Regions from separate parts of the Mycobacterium sp. NPDC004974 genome, predicted to be linked through region 2. Evidence: riboswitches for the same ligand, from Rfam matches in the RefSeq annotation. Region 2 holds a riboswitch; the other holds the start of a gene.
The links. A riboswitch is a leader RNA that binds a small molecule or an ion and turns the genes downstream of it on or off. The one in region 2 is predicted to bind thiamine pyrophosphate.
Positions count from the first base shown of each region.

Region 1 (6,431 bases), on a different contig from region 2:
CCCTCGGCGGCCAGACTGCGCATCAGGGTGCGCACCCAGTGGATGCCCTCGGGGTCCAGGCCGTTGACCGGTTCGTCGAACAGCAGCACCGGCGGATCACCCAGCAGCGCGGCGGCGATCCCCAGCCGCTGGCTCATGCCCAGCGACAGCGTCCCGGCGTTGCGGTCCCCCACCGACGTCAGCCCGACCATCTCGAGCACCTCGTCCACCCGGGCCGGCGCAATCCGGTTGGCTGCCGCGATCCAGCGCAGGTGGTTGCGGGCTGAGCGGTTCGGATGGGCCTGACGCGCGTCGAGCAGGGCGCCGACCGTGCGCAGCGGATCCCGCAATTCCCGGTACTTCTTGCCGTCGATGGTCGCGGACCCGGCGTTGGGATGGTCCAGTCCGAGGATCAGCCGCATCGTGGTGGTCTTGCCCGCACCGTTGGGCCCGAGGAATCCGGTCACCACACCTGGTTCGACGGTGAACGTCAGATCGTCGACGGCGCGGTGGGTCCCGTAGAGCTTCGTCAGCCCGGCCAGTTCGATCATGGCTCCCATGGTGTCAGCGCCACCTCACGTGTCGGGGCCTGCCTGCGCCACCACCATATCGGCGACCGCCCGCATACCGGCGGCGTTCGGGTGCAGCGGGGCGGGCCGGCCCGGCCATGGCAAACCGGGCCGCGTGGTCCATGGCTGGGCCGACCAGGCATGGTGCGGCAAGCTGGCCTGCGCGGCGCGAACCCAACCGCAGCCAGTTTCGGCGGCAGCCTTTCCGGTGAGTCGTTCCAGCGTGGCCGCGACGTGTCGGCCGAGTTCCACGTCGGCCTCCGACAGCGGCGAGGCCGCGACGCCCTGCGGCGGTAGCAGCGTCAGGTAGTCCACGAACAGCACCCGGGCCGCAGGAGCGCGTTGCCGGATCTCACGCCCCACCGTCACCAGCGAGTCGGCCACCTGCGTCAACGCCGTCTCACGCGCGCCGGGATCCAGCAGGCCGCGAAGGAACGACCCCACCAGCGGCAGGGACCGGGTGAACCGCGGCAGCGCAGCCGCCATCAACTGGGGCACATAGCCGGCGTCATTGCCGCCGATCGTGACCGTGACCAGAACCTCAGACCCGTCGAGCGCGCCGATCTGCGGCGGCGCACCGTTCTGAGGCTCATGCAGTATGTGCGCGGTGGTGGCCCCCGAGTAGGTCACGTCCACCAGGTCGAGCCCGAGTCGGGCCGCCGCCAGATGCGAGTAGTTGCGTGCCGAGCGACCCGCCTGCCACGGGGCACCCGCAGCGGACGGTTTGATGCCCGGCCCGGCAGCCATCGAACTGCCCAGGGCGACATAGCGCTTCATAACACCGCTCCCCCGCATCGAGCCTGCGCCCAGATCGCGATTTTGTTCATTTTCACGATCTCAGCGCAGACTCGGCGCACTCACTGCCGCCTCGGCGCGAAATCACAGCGCCGGGCTCGACGCCTGTGCCCAGAACCGCTTCGGGATACGCCCCGCCTGACGCGCCAGGTATCCGGCGGTGACGGCAGCCGACATCGCGGCGGCCATGGTCGGCGGGTCGGAGGCACGGGTGACGGCCGTGGCCAACAGCACGGCGTCACAACCCAATTCCATCGCCATGGCAGCATCGGAGGCCGTGCCGATCCCGGCATCGAGCACCACCGGCACTCCGGCCTGCTCGACGATCATCTCGATGTTGTGCGGGTTGGAGATGCCCAGACCGGTGCCGATCGGTGAGCCCAGTGGCATCACCGCGGCACAGCCGGTGTCCTCCAGCCGGCGGGCCAGCACGGGGTCGTCGTTGGTGTAGGGCAGCACGATGAACCCGTCATCGACCAATTGCTCTGCGGCCTTGACCAATTCGATGGCGTCGGGCAACAACGTGCGCTCGTCGGCGATGACTTCGAGTTTGACCATGTCGGTGCCCAGCGCCTCGCGGGCCAGCTGCGCGGTCAGCACGGCCTCGGCGGCACCGCGACAGCCCGCGGTGTTCGGCAGTGCCGCGATGCCGAGCCGGTTGAGCAGGTCGAGCACCCCGGTACCGGTCTCGGCGTCCACCCGCCGCATCGCCACGGTCGTCAACTCTGTCCCCGAGGCCACCAGAGCCTCTTCCAGCACCGCCAGGTTCGGCGCGCCGCCGGTTCCCATGATCAGCCGGGAGCCGAACTCCCGGCCGCCGATCCGCAGAACTGAATCACCCACCCTGCACCGCCGTCACGACCTCCACCCGGGCTCCGTCGGACAGGGTCCGATCCCATTCCGAGCGGGGCAGCACCGTCCAGTCCAGCGCGACGGCGATGCCCTTCTCGGGGAAGCCCCGGGTTTCCAGCAGTCCCTCGACGGTGGTCTGCTCGTCCACCTCGAGGGTCTCGTTGTTGACCGTGATGGTGATCATTTCGCTCCCACGCCCACCTCGAGTTCAGCCGCGATCCGCTCAGCGGTCCACGGCGCCAACAGAAATCCGTTGCGGCCGTGTCCGACGGCCACCAGCGTGCGCTCGTCGACACGTTCGACGATCGGCAGGCCGTCCGGTGTCATGGGCCGCAGCCCGGCCGCCGTCTCGGCCAGTTCGTACTCGCCCAGCGCCGGCATCACGGCGCAGGCGTCCTCGAGCAGATCACGCACCCCGCTGACCACCGGCGCGGTGTCGCGGCCGTGCTCGTACTGGGTGGCGCCGACCACCACGCCGTCGGCACGCGGCACCAGGTACACCGGCCGCCCGTGCACGCGGGCCCGGATCACCCGCTGCGGCACCGGCATACAGCCCTTACGCCACCGCAGCCGCAGCACCTCGCCCTTCACCGGACGCACCGGGAGGCCCGGCAGGAGCTTCGGGGCGTCGATCCCGTTGGCGACCACCCGCACGTCCGCTTCGACATCGGCCAGATCCTCGACGGGCCCGGCCCAGCGCACGGCCAGTCGCTCGCAGTGCGCGGCCAGCCCGTCGACCACGGCGCGGTTGTCCACGGCGAGTTCGGTGGTGGCCCGGAACCCGTGCCGGATGCCTTGGGCCAGCAGGGGCTCCACGTCACGGGCAGCCGTGATCAGTTCGACGGGCTGCCCCTGGGCCGACAGCCATTCGGCGACGGTACGCAGGTCGGCCACGTCGGCCCGGTCGACGGCGACGACGAGTGACTCGCGCGCGGTGACCACCTCGGGCGCCAGCCCGTCGAGGAATCCCGAGTGCCACAGCTTCAGTGATTCCAGGCCGATCTGCAGTATCTGCTCCTCGCCCGGCCAGCCTTCGCTGTGCGGGGCCAGCATTCCGCCGGCCACCCACGACGCGCCGCGCTCACGCGTGCAGTGCAGCCGCACGGTCCAGCCGTCCAGCGCCGCCCGCCGTGCCACCGACAGCCCGATCACACCGCCGCCGATGACGGCAAGTGTTCGCGCCATACCTGCTCCCTTCGCCGGCATGACCCGGATCAGGTGTGACGGTCAGGGCCGGTCCGGATGCCCACTCTCAGCCCCTCGTCCCCGGGACTCCCGTATTGATTGCCAGTCCAGGGTACTCGGGCGGTACCGGCTACCGTCGCGGTGTGGAATCACCCGCCGACCGTCTGCAGCGCGCCACCCTCTACCTGTGCACCGATGCCCGCCGGGAGCGTGGTGACCTGGCCGAATTCGCCGATGCCGCGCTGGCCGGCGGGGTGGATCTGATCCAGCTACGCGACAAGGGTTCGGCCGGAGAGAAGCAGCTCGGCCCGCTGGAGGCCCGGCAGGAACTCGACGCGCTGGAGATCCTGGCCGACGCCGCCCGTCGCCACGGCGCACTGCTGGCGGTCAACGACCGCGCCGACATCGCCCTGGCTGCCGGGGCCGACGTGCTGCACCTGGGCCAGGACGATCTGCCGCTGGACGTCGCGCGCGGCATCATCGGCGAGCGTCCGGTGATCGGCCGCTCCACCCATGACGCCGGGCAGGCCGCGGCCGCGATCGATGAACAGGTGGACTACTTCTGCGTCGGGCCGTGCTGGCCCACCCCGACCAAACCCGGCCGGTCCGCACCCGGCCTGGACCTGGTGCGCTCGACGGCCGCGTTGAACCCGGCCAAGCCGTGGTTCGCGATCGGCGGGATCGATCAGCAGCGACTGCCCGAGGTGCTGGCCGCCGGCGCCCGGCGCATCGTGGTGGTCCGGGCGATCACCGCCGCCGAGGATCCCCGGGCGGCGGCCGCGGAACTGAAGGCTGCGCTCGCGCGGGCCTAGTGATGCCGGTTGTGCTCCAGCGGCAGGGACGCCGTCACCGCCCGCAGCTGCTGCCAGCTCGCGGCGAACCCGGGATGCAGCGGCAACTCGGCCACCTCGTCCTCGGCCACCCAGCGCAGCTCCGAACTCTCCCGGTTGGGGATGGTCTCCAGCGGCTCGGGCACGTCGGCGATCACCGTCGTATAGGACCAGTGCGTGCCGCCGATACCGGCCACCTCGGCCGTCACCACGGTGGTCCGCACGGTGAGCTGCTCGGCCGTCACCCCGGCTTCCTCGTGGGCTTCGCGGACCGCGGCCTGCTCGGCGGTCTCATGACTGTCGCGGGCACCGCCGGGCAACGCCCACGTTCCGCCCTGATGACTCCACGGGGCCCGGTGTTGCAGCAGCACCGCCGCCGATCCGCCCGGCCACGGTGCCCGCAGCAGCAGGCCGGCCGCACCGTGGCGCCCCCAGTACCGGGCGCCGTTGTCGGAGAACACCCAGCCGTCACCGTCGCCACGCACCCGTACAGGATAAGGAACGTCGCGAGTTTCGGTGGGTCCCAATTTCTCAGCGAGCCTAAGCGCGGCGCTCTTAGAATTTTTTTATAGTGGTGGGACGCCCCGTTTGTACCGAAACTAAATGAGGTCCGTGCGCAGGTGACTGTGGAGTTGGCACATCCCTCGACCGAACCACTCGCGTCCCGGTCGCCGACCACTCCTGCCCACCCGCGCTGGTGGTTTCTGTGGACCACTCCCGGGCGCATCCTGACGATCGGGCTCGTGTTGTCGGCCCTCGTGCTCGCCAGCGCGTTCGCGACGTCCACCACGATCAACGACCGCCAGCAGGCGTTGACCACGGTGCTCGACCACACCGAGCCGCTGGCGTTCGCGGCCGGCCAGCTCTACACCACGCTGTCGGTGGCCGACGCCGCCGCTGCCACGGCCTTCATCGCCGGAGCCGAACCCCGCGACGTGCGCCAGCGGTACGAGCAGGCCATCACCGACGCCTCGGTGGCGGTGACGCGGGCATCGAGTGGGTTGACCGACGAAGCGCTGGTGCAGCTGCTCGGCCGGATCAACGCACGGCTCGCCGTCTACACGGGCCTGGTGGAGACCGCACGGACCAACAACCGGGCCGGCAACCCGGTGGGTTCGTCGTATCTGTCGGAAGCCTCGGCGCTGATGCAGTCGCAGATCCTGCCCGACGCGCAACGCCTGTACGAGGAGACCTCGGCGCGGGTGGACGCTGAGACGACGGCCTCCACCCGGATCCCGACCGCGGTGATGTTGGTGGTGCTGGCCACGTTGATGTTCGGCGCGTTCGCCAACCGCTGGCTGGCCCGCCGGACCCGGCGACGGGTGAACATCGGTTTCGTGGCGGGCGGCATGGCCGTGCTGATCATGCTGATCTGGGTGACCACAGCTCTGGTGATCTCGACGTCGGACAGCCGCAACGCCAAGGACACCGCCGCCGAATCCCTCAAGACCGTGACCAACCTCGCCATCACCGCCCAGCAAGCCCGGGCCGACGAGACGCTGGCCCTGATCCGGCGCGGCGACGAGAACCTGCGCAAGCAGTCCTACTACCAGCGCATCGAGGCCATGCAGCAACAGCTCGCGCAGTATCTGGCCCGTGACACCCGCATCGACAAGAGCGATCTGACGGGTGCCGAAGACCTGCTCACCAAGTGGCGTGCGGCCGATGACCGGATCAACGCCTACATCGCGGTGGGCAATTATCAGGCCGCGACGCAGGTGGCGCTGGGCACCGGCGAGGACGATTCCACCTCGGCCTTCGACAAGCTCGACGACGCGTTGTCCAAGGGCATCGAGCAGAGCCGCAGCCAGTTGCGCAACGACATCGCCAATGCCCGCCGGGTGCTGTCCGGCGCGACCGTGGGTGCCGCCCTGCTCAGCGTGGCCGCGGCGTTGGCGGTGGCGCTGGGCCTGTGGCCTCGACTGAGTGAGTACCGCTGATGAGGAAGATGAAGAAGACGTTGGCCGTCCTGACCGCGGCCCTGGCGGTCGCCGGGTGCAGTCAGAGCGCGCCGGCCCTGACGTTGCCGACGATGACGCTGGCGCCGCCCAGCCCCGCCGGCATGCAGGAACTCGCCCCCCAACCGGTGCGGGTGCCGGAGCCCGAGACCGACCAGTGCAACCGCACCGCGAGTCTGCGGCCGTTCAGCAATCAGGCCGACGCCGACGCGGCAGTGGCCAAGATCCGCGACCGCGGACGGCTGGTCGTCGGCCTGGACATC
Region 1 covers NZ_JBSGAQ010000002.1:29,315-35,745, forward strand. The annotation lists gene ACWEFV_RS05110 (ATP-binding cassette domain-containing protein) at 1-530, opposite strand, end outside; gene ACWEFV_RS05115 (SGNH/GDSL hydrolase family protein) at 555-1,325, opposite strand; gene thiG (thiazole synthase) at 1,428-2,186, opposite strand; gene thiS (sulfur carrier protein ThiS) at 2,179-2,379, opposite strand; gene thiO (glycine oxidase ThiO) at 2,376-3,380, opposite strand; TPP riboswitch at 3,370-3,484, opposite strand; gene thiE (thiamine phosphate synthase) at 3,524-4,192, shown strand; gene ACWEFV_RS05140 (NUDIX hydrolase) at 4,189-4,695, opposite strand; gene glnX (protein kinase G-activating protein GlnX) at 4,831-6,150, shown strand; gene ACWEFV_RS05150 (glutamate ABC transporter substrate-binding protein) at 6,150-6,431, shown strand, end outside.
Region 1: another riboswitch for thiamine pyrophosphate. It lies ahead of thiO (glycine oxidase ThiO); the one in region 2 lies ahead of thiC (phosphomethylpyrimidine synthase ThiC).

Region 2 (6,431 bases):
GATTACCGCCCGCCCCGTGGGTGAGGACGACGACGCCCTGCGCCTGCCCTTCGGGCTCGTGCGCGACGCCCGCGATCGCCTCCAGGTTCATCGCTGCAACCGGAACAGCGCGTTCACCGGGCCGTGGCCGTGCCCCAGCGGATATGCCGCGCGGATGCACTCGGTCACCCAGGCCTTGCCGAACTCCACAGCCTGGGGAACTGAATAACCATGTGCCAGAGCGCAAGCCGTCGCAGCGGCGAGGGTATCGCCGGCACCGTGGTCATTTCCGGTGTCGATCCGCGGCGCGGCGAACTCGTGGAACTCCGTGCCGTCGAACAGCAGATCCGGGCTGGCTGCCGACGAGCGCAGGTGCCCACCCTTGACCAGTGCCCACTGCGGACCCAGCGCGTGCAGGGCGCGTGCCGCGTCTCGTTGCGAGGCTTGGTCGACGACCTCGATGTCGACCAGCAACCGGACCTCGTCGAGGTTCGGGGTGACCAGCGTGGCCAGCGGGAACAGTTCGGTGCGCAGCGCGTCCAGTGCGCTGTGGTGCAGCAGCGGATCGCCGTGCATCGATGCGCACACCGGGTCGACGACCAAGGGAACGGTTCCGGACAGTCCCTCCATGCGCCAGGTCTCGGCGATCGTGGTGATGATCTCCGAGGAGGCCAACATCCCGGTCTTGGCGGCCTGGATCCCGATATCGGAGGTCACCGCCGAGATCTGATCGGAGACGATGTCGAGCGGGATCTCGTGGAAACCCTTGACACCGACCGAGTTCTGCACGGTCACCGCGGTGACCGCGACGCAGCCGTGCAGGCCGAGCATGGCGAAGGTCCGCATGTCGGCCTGGATCCCGGCACCACCGCCGGAATCGGACCCGGCGATGGTCATCACCCGCAGCGGGGTGTCGCCCGCGGGGGTCAAGGGCAGGAAGTTCACTTCGGCCTCACGTGGTCAAGGGTAGATAGACGCGGTTGCCGTGGTCGGCGAACTCCTGGGATTTCTCGGCCATGCCGCGCTGGATGTCCTCGGGGGCGACCCCGTCCGGGTAGGCATCCCGGATGTCCTGCGTGATGCGCATCGAACAGAACTTGGGGCCACACATCGAGCAGAAGTGTGCGGTCTTGGCCGGTTCGGCGGGCAGCGTCTCGTCGTGGAACTCACGCGCGGTGTCGGGATCGAGGGACAGAGCGAACTGGTCGTGCCAGCGGAACTCGAAGCGCGCCTTCGAGAGCGCGTCGTCGCGTTGCTGGGCGCGCGGGTGCCCCTTGGCGAGGTCGCCGGCGTGCGCGGCGATCTTGTAGGCGATCACGCCGTCCTTTACGTCCTTGCGGTCGGGCAGGCCCAGGTGTTCCTTGGGGGTGACGTAACACAGCATCGCGGTGCCGGCCTGGGCGATGATGGCCGCGCCGATCGCCGAGGTGATGTGGTCGTAGGCCGGGGCGATGTCGGTGGTCAGCGGTCCCAGCGTGTAGAACGGCGCCTCCTCGCACCATTCCTCTTCGAGCCGCACGTTCTCCACGATCTTGTGCATCGGAACGTGGCCCGGCCCCTCGATCATCACCTGCACGCCATGGGATTTCGCGATCTTGGTGAGCTCACCCAGGGTGCGCAGCTCGGCGAACTGGGCCTCGTCGTTGGCGTCGGCGATCGACCCGGGCCGCAGCCCGTCGCCGAGCGAGAACGTCACGTCGTAGCGGGCCAGGATCTCGCAGAGTTCATCGAAGTGGGTGTACAGGAACGACTCGGTGTGATGTGCCAGGCACCAGGCGGCCATGATCGACCCGCCGCGGGACACGATGCCGGTGACGCGCTTGACCGTCAGCGGGATGTAGCGCAGCAGCACCCCGGCGTGCACGGTCATGTAGTCGACACCCTGCTCGCACTGCTCGATCACGGTGTCGCGGTACATCTCCCACGTCAACTTGGTGGGGTCGCCGTTGACCTTTTCCAGGGCTTGGTAGATCGGCACGGTCCCGACCGGGACCGGGGAGTTGCGCAGGATCCACTCCCGTGTCTGGTGGATGTCCTTGCCGGTGGACAGGTCCATGATGGTGTCAGCACCCCACCGGGTCGCCCACACCATCTTGTCGACCTCCTCGCCGATCGATGAGGTGACGGCCGAATTGCCGATATTGGCATTGACTTTCACGCCGAACGCCTTGCCGATGATCATCGGCTCGGCCTCGGGGTGGTTGTGGTTGGCCGGGATGACCGCGCGGCCCCGGGCTACCTCGTCACGCACCAGATCAGCCGAAACGCCTTCGCGCTCAGCGATATACGCCATTTCGGCGGTGATCTCCCCGGCGCGGGCCCGCTGCAGCTGGGTGCCGCGGTCTCTGTGCACCGCAGGCCGGGCCGCTAGGCCGGCGTTCAGGTCGATTACCGCGGCGTCGTCGGTGTACGGACCCGACGTGTCGTACAGGTCCAGATGCTCGCCGTTGGTGAGGTTCACCCGGCGAAACGGCACGCGCATCGTCGTGCCGTCATGGTTGATCTCGCGATGGACCTTGGTGCTTCCGGTGATCGGACCGGTGGTCACAGAAGGGTCGACAAGAACATCACTCATTTTTCATCTCCCTACGCCGGCATTACCCGGTCAGGTTCGTACGGTCGACGGGCCTACCCGTCCTCTCAGTGCGCTCGTGCGCACTCCCGCGTGTGGTTTGCAGGGCCCAACCTAGCGCAGACCGGGTGCCGCTTTCTACGTCTGGGCCGTGTTGAGCGTGGCGGCGCGACGCTGGGGTGGAAACCGGCGAGTCCGCCAGGCTGGGCGCCTTCGGGTTGCCCCCGCTTGATTTGCATAGCTAATATATGTGTTTTGAACATGTTGGGCCTCGCAGCCCCCTCGATTGCTACTAGAGCGAAGACGGAATGACGACTGAGATGACGAACGCGTCGGGCGACGTCGACGCCGCACAGGCCGAGACCGCCGACCGGCGCAAACGGATGGACCACGATCACCCGTTCTACAAGTGGGTGGTGCTGTCCAACACCACGTTGGGCATCCTGCTGGCCTCCATCAACGCCTCGATCGTGTTGATCTCGCTGCCGGCGATCTTCCGCGGCATCGGGCTGAACCCGCTCGCCCCCGGCAACGTCAGCTACCTGCTGTGGATGTTGATGGGCTACCTGGTGGTGACCGCGGTGCTCGTCGTGCCGTTCGGGCGTCTGGGTGACATGTACGGCCGGGTCCGCATCTACAACCTCGGCTTCGTGGTCTTCACCCTGGCCGCGATCGCGCTGTCCTTCGACCCGTTCCAGCTCGGTGGCGGCGCGGTCTGGCTGATCGGCTGGCGCGTCGTTCAGGGTGTCGGCGGTGCCATGCTGATGGCGTCGTCGTCGGCCATCCTCACCGATGCCTTCCCGGCCAACCAGCGCGGGATGGCGCTGGGCACGAACATGGTGGCCGCCGTTGCCGGGTCGTTCCTCGGCCTGCTGATCGGCGGCTTCCTGTCCGAGTGGCACTGGAAGGCCATCTTCTGGGTGGGTGTCCCGATCGGCATCATCGGCACCATCTGGAGCTACCGCTCACTCAAAGAACTCGGTGTCCGCACCGCCGGACGGCTCGACTGGGCCGGCACGCTGACCTTCGGGCTGGGCCTGACGGTGCTGCTGATCGGCATCACCTACGGCATCCAGCCCTACGGTGACTCGACCACGGGCTGGACCAGCCCGTGGGTGCTGGGCTCCATCGCGATCGGACTGCTGCTGCTCGTTGCGTTCTGCATCGTCGAGCTCAAGGTGTCGTCGCCCATGGTCGACGTCCGGTTGTTCAAATCGGCCGCGTTCGGAATGGGTAATCTCGCCGGGCTGATGTCCTCGGTAGGCCGCGGCGGGCTGCAGTTCATGCTCATCATCTGGTTGCAGGGCATCTGGCTGCCGCTGCACGGCTACAGCTTCGAGTCCACCCCGCTGTGGGCCGGCATCTACCTGTTGCCGGTCACCATCGGGTTCCTGGTCGCCGCGCCGATCGCCGGATCGCTCTCCGACCGCATCGGCGCGCGGCCGCTGACCGTCGGCGGCATGCTGCTGATGGCGGCCACCTTCGTGGCGCTGCTGATGATTCCGGTCAACTTCGACTACTGGGTGTTCGCCATCCTGGTGTTCCTCAACGGCCTGGGCGGCGGCATCTTCACCGCCCCCAACACCGCGGCCATCATGTCGAGCGTGCCGGCCGATCAGCGCGGTGCGGCCTCGGGCGTGCGGTCCACCTTCTTCAACGCCGGCAACTCGCTGTCGATCGGCATCTTCTTCTCGCTGATGATCGTCGGGCTGGCCAACACGTTGCCCGCGGCGTTGACCAGCGGCCTGACGCAGCAAGGGGTTTCGGCCTCGGTGGCCCATGATGTGGCGAACCTGCCCCCGGTCGGCAGCCTGTTCGCGGCCTTCCTGGGCTACAACCCGATGGCCGAATTGCTCGCGCCGTCCGACGCGCTGCACCAGCCGGGCGTGAACGCGGACGTGATCACCGGGCAGACGTTCTTCCCGCAGCTGATCACCGAGCCGTTCCATTCCGGCCTGACGGTGGTGTTCACCGCCGCGGCCGTGATGATGGTGATCGGTGCCGTGGCGTCGATGTTCAGCGCGGGCCGCTATGGGACCGAGGCCGGGGCCGACAACGAGGCCTGAGGGGCCCTCTCGGCAAACGTTTTTTGGCCGCTGGTCATGGAATACTCCCCGCCATGGTCGCTCACACGTTGGCCGCCGCCGGAAGCGCCGCATATTCCGCGGGCTATCTCCTCGGCGCGCTGCTGATCCCTGGGTTGGGGCTGCTGCTGCTCATCCTCGGCCTGGTTCGGCGTTCGTCATCGTCGAAGCCGAGCGACCAGCCCGGGTACCCGCCGGGCGCATATCCGCAGCCGGGTTATCCGCAACCGGGCTATCCGCAACAGGGGTACCCGCAGCCGGGTTATCCGCAACAGGGCTATCCGCAGCAGCCCGGCTATCCACCGGCCCCGCCGCAGGTCTACGGTGCGCCACCCAAGAAGTCCGGCACGGTGATGATCGTGATCGGTGTGATCCTGCTGGTGCTCGGCCTGTTGGGATTCGCGGCGCGGATGGCGGCACGCACGTCGGGGTCAGATTCGAGTTCGGGGTCGCGCACGTCGAGCTCCGGCTCAAGTTCCGGGTCCTCGAAGTCGGGCGGCTCTGGTGGCTTGGCGGTGGGGGATTGCATCTCCGGCGATCAGTACGCCGTGGCGGACATGAACCTCACCCCGGTCGGCTGCAGCAGCCCGGAGGCCGTCTATGAGTTGGTGTCCAAAGGTGGCGGATCCGCGACATGCCCGGACGGCAAACGGGCCGACTCGGACTACTCCGTGCTGATGAACGAGTCCCTCACCTACTGCTTCATCCTGGATGTCGACAAGGGCCAGTGCTTCGACATCAACGAAGAGACCAAGCTCGTCACCCCGGTGGAATGCTCCGACCCGGACGCTGCCATCAAGATCGTCAAGCGGGTTGACGGGTCAACGGACACCGCCGTGTGCGGTTCCGCCGGGCGGGCGGTGGCCTTCCCCGAGCCGGCGCGGGTCTACTGCGTGGAGGCGCCGTCGTAGCCGACCTAGACTCGGGCGCGTGACCACCACGCAGCGCCGCGGATTCAACGAGGCCATCACGCGATTCTGGAGCTTCGCCGCCCCGGCGTACGACCAGGGCTGCCTCCAGCGGTGGGTGTACCGGCCCGCTCAGGACGAGGTGATCGCGCAACTGCAGCAGCACGGCGCCAGGGAGATCGCCGACATCGCCTGCGGTACCGGCATCCTGGCCGACCGCATCCAGCGAGAACTGCAACCCGATGAGGTGTACGGCCTGGACATGTCCGACGGCATGCTCGCCCAGGCGCGCAGGCGTTCGGACCGCGTGCGGTGGAAGTCGGCCCCTGCCGAGGAGTTGCCCTTCCAAGACGGCTTCCTGGACGCGGTGGTGACGACATCGGCATTCCACTTCTTCGACCAGCCCGCCGCGCTCGCGGAGTTCTATCGCGTAATCGCACCCGGCGGCATGGTGGCGGTGACGACGATGAGTCCCCGTCGGGAGTTCCTGCCGCTGCACGCGCTGTCGGCCGACCTGGGTGCGCCCGCCCACAGCCCCACCGAGAAGGAGATGCGCGCGCTGTTCGAGGCGGCCGGATTCACCGTCGCCGAACAGCACCGGGTGCACCGGCCGGTGTGGACGCCGATCTCCGACGTCATCACCGTGGGGGTCAAGCCGAGGTGAGCGAGAACGACGACACCCAGTTCCAAATTCGTGGTTCGGTGCAACTGCGTCGTGACCGCTGTGCCACCTCGACCGCCGACCAGCGCCTGCTGGACCGGCACGGCCACACCGATTGGGTGCACACCGATCCGTGGCGAGTGATGCGCATCCAGGGCGAGTTCGTCGAGGGTTTTGACGCCCTCGCCGAGATGCCGAGGGCTGTCACAGTTTTCGGATCGGCGCGG
Region 2 covers NZ_JBSGAQ010000012.1:189,636-196,066, reverse strand. The annotation lists gene ACWEFV_RS24435 (alpha/beta hydrolase family protein) at 1-91, opposite strand, end outside; gene thiD (bifunctional hydroxymethylpyrimidine kinase/phosphomethylpyrimidine kinase) at 88-924, opposite strand; gene thiC (phosphomethylpyrimidine synthase ThiC) at 932-2,554, opposite strand; TPP riboswitch at 2,545-2,654, opposite strand; gene ACWEFV_RS24420 (MFS transporter) at 2,860-4,617, shown strand; gene ACWEFV_RS24415 (LppU/SCO3897 family protein) at 4,671-5,546, shown strand; gene ACWEFV_RS24410 (class I SAM-dependent methyltransferase) at 5,566-6,207, shown strand; gene ACWEFV_RS24405 (LOG family protein) at 6,204-6,431, shown strand, end outside.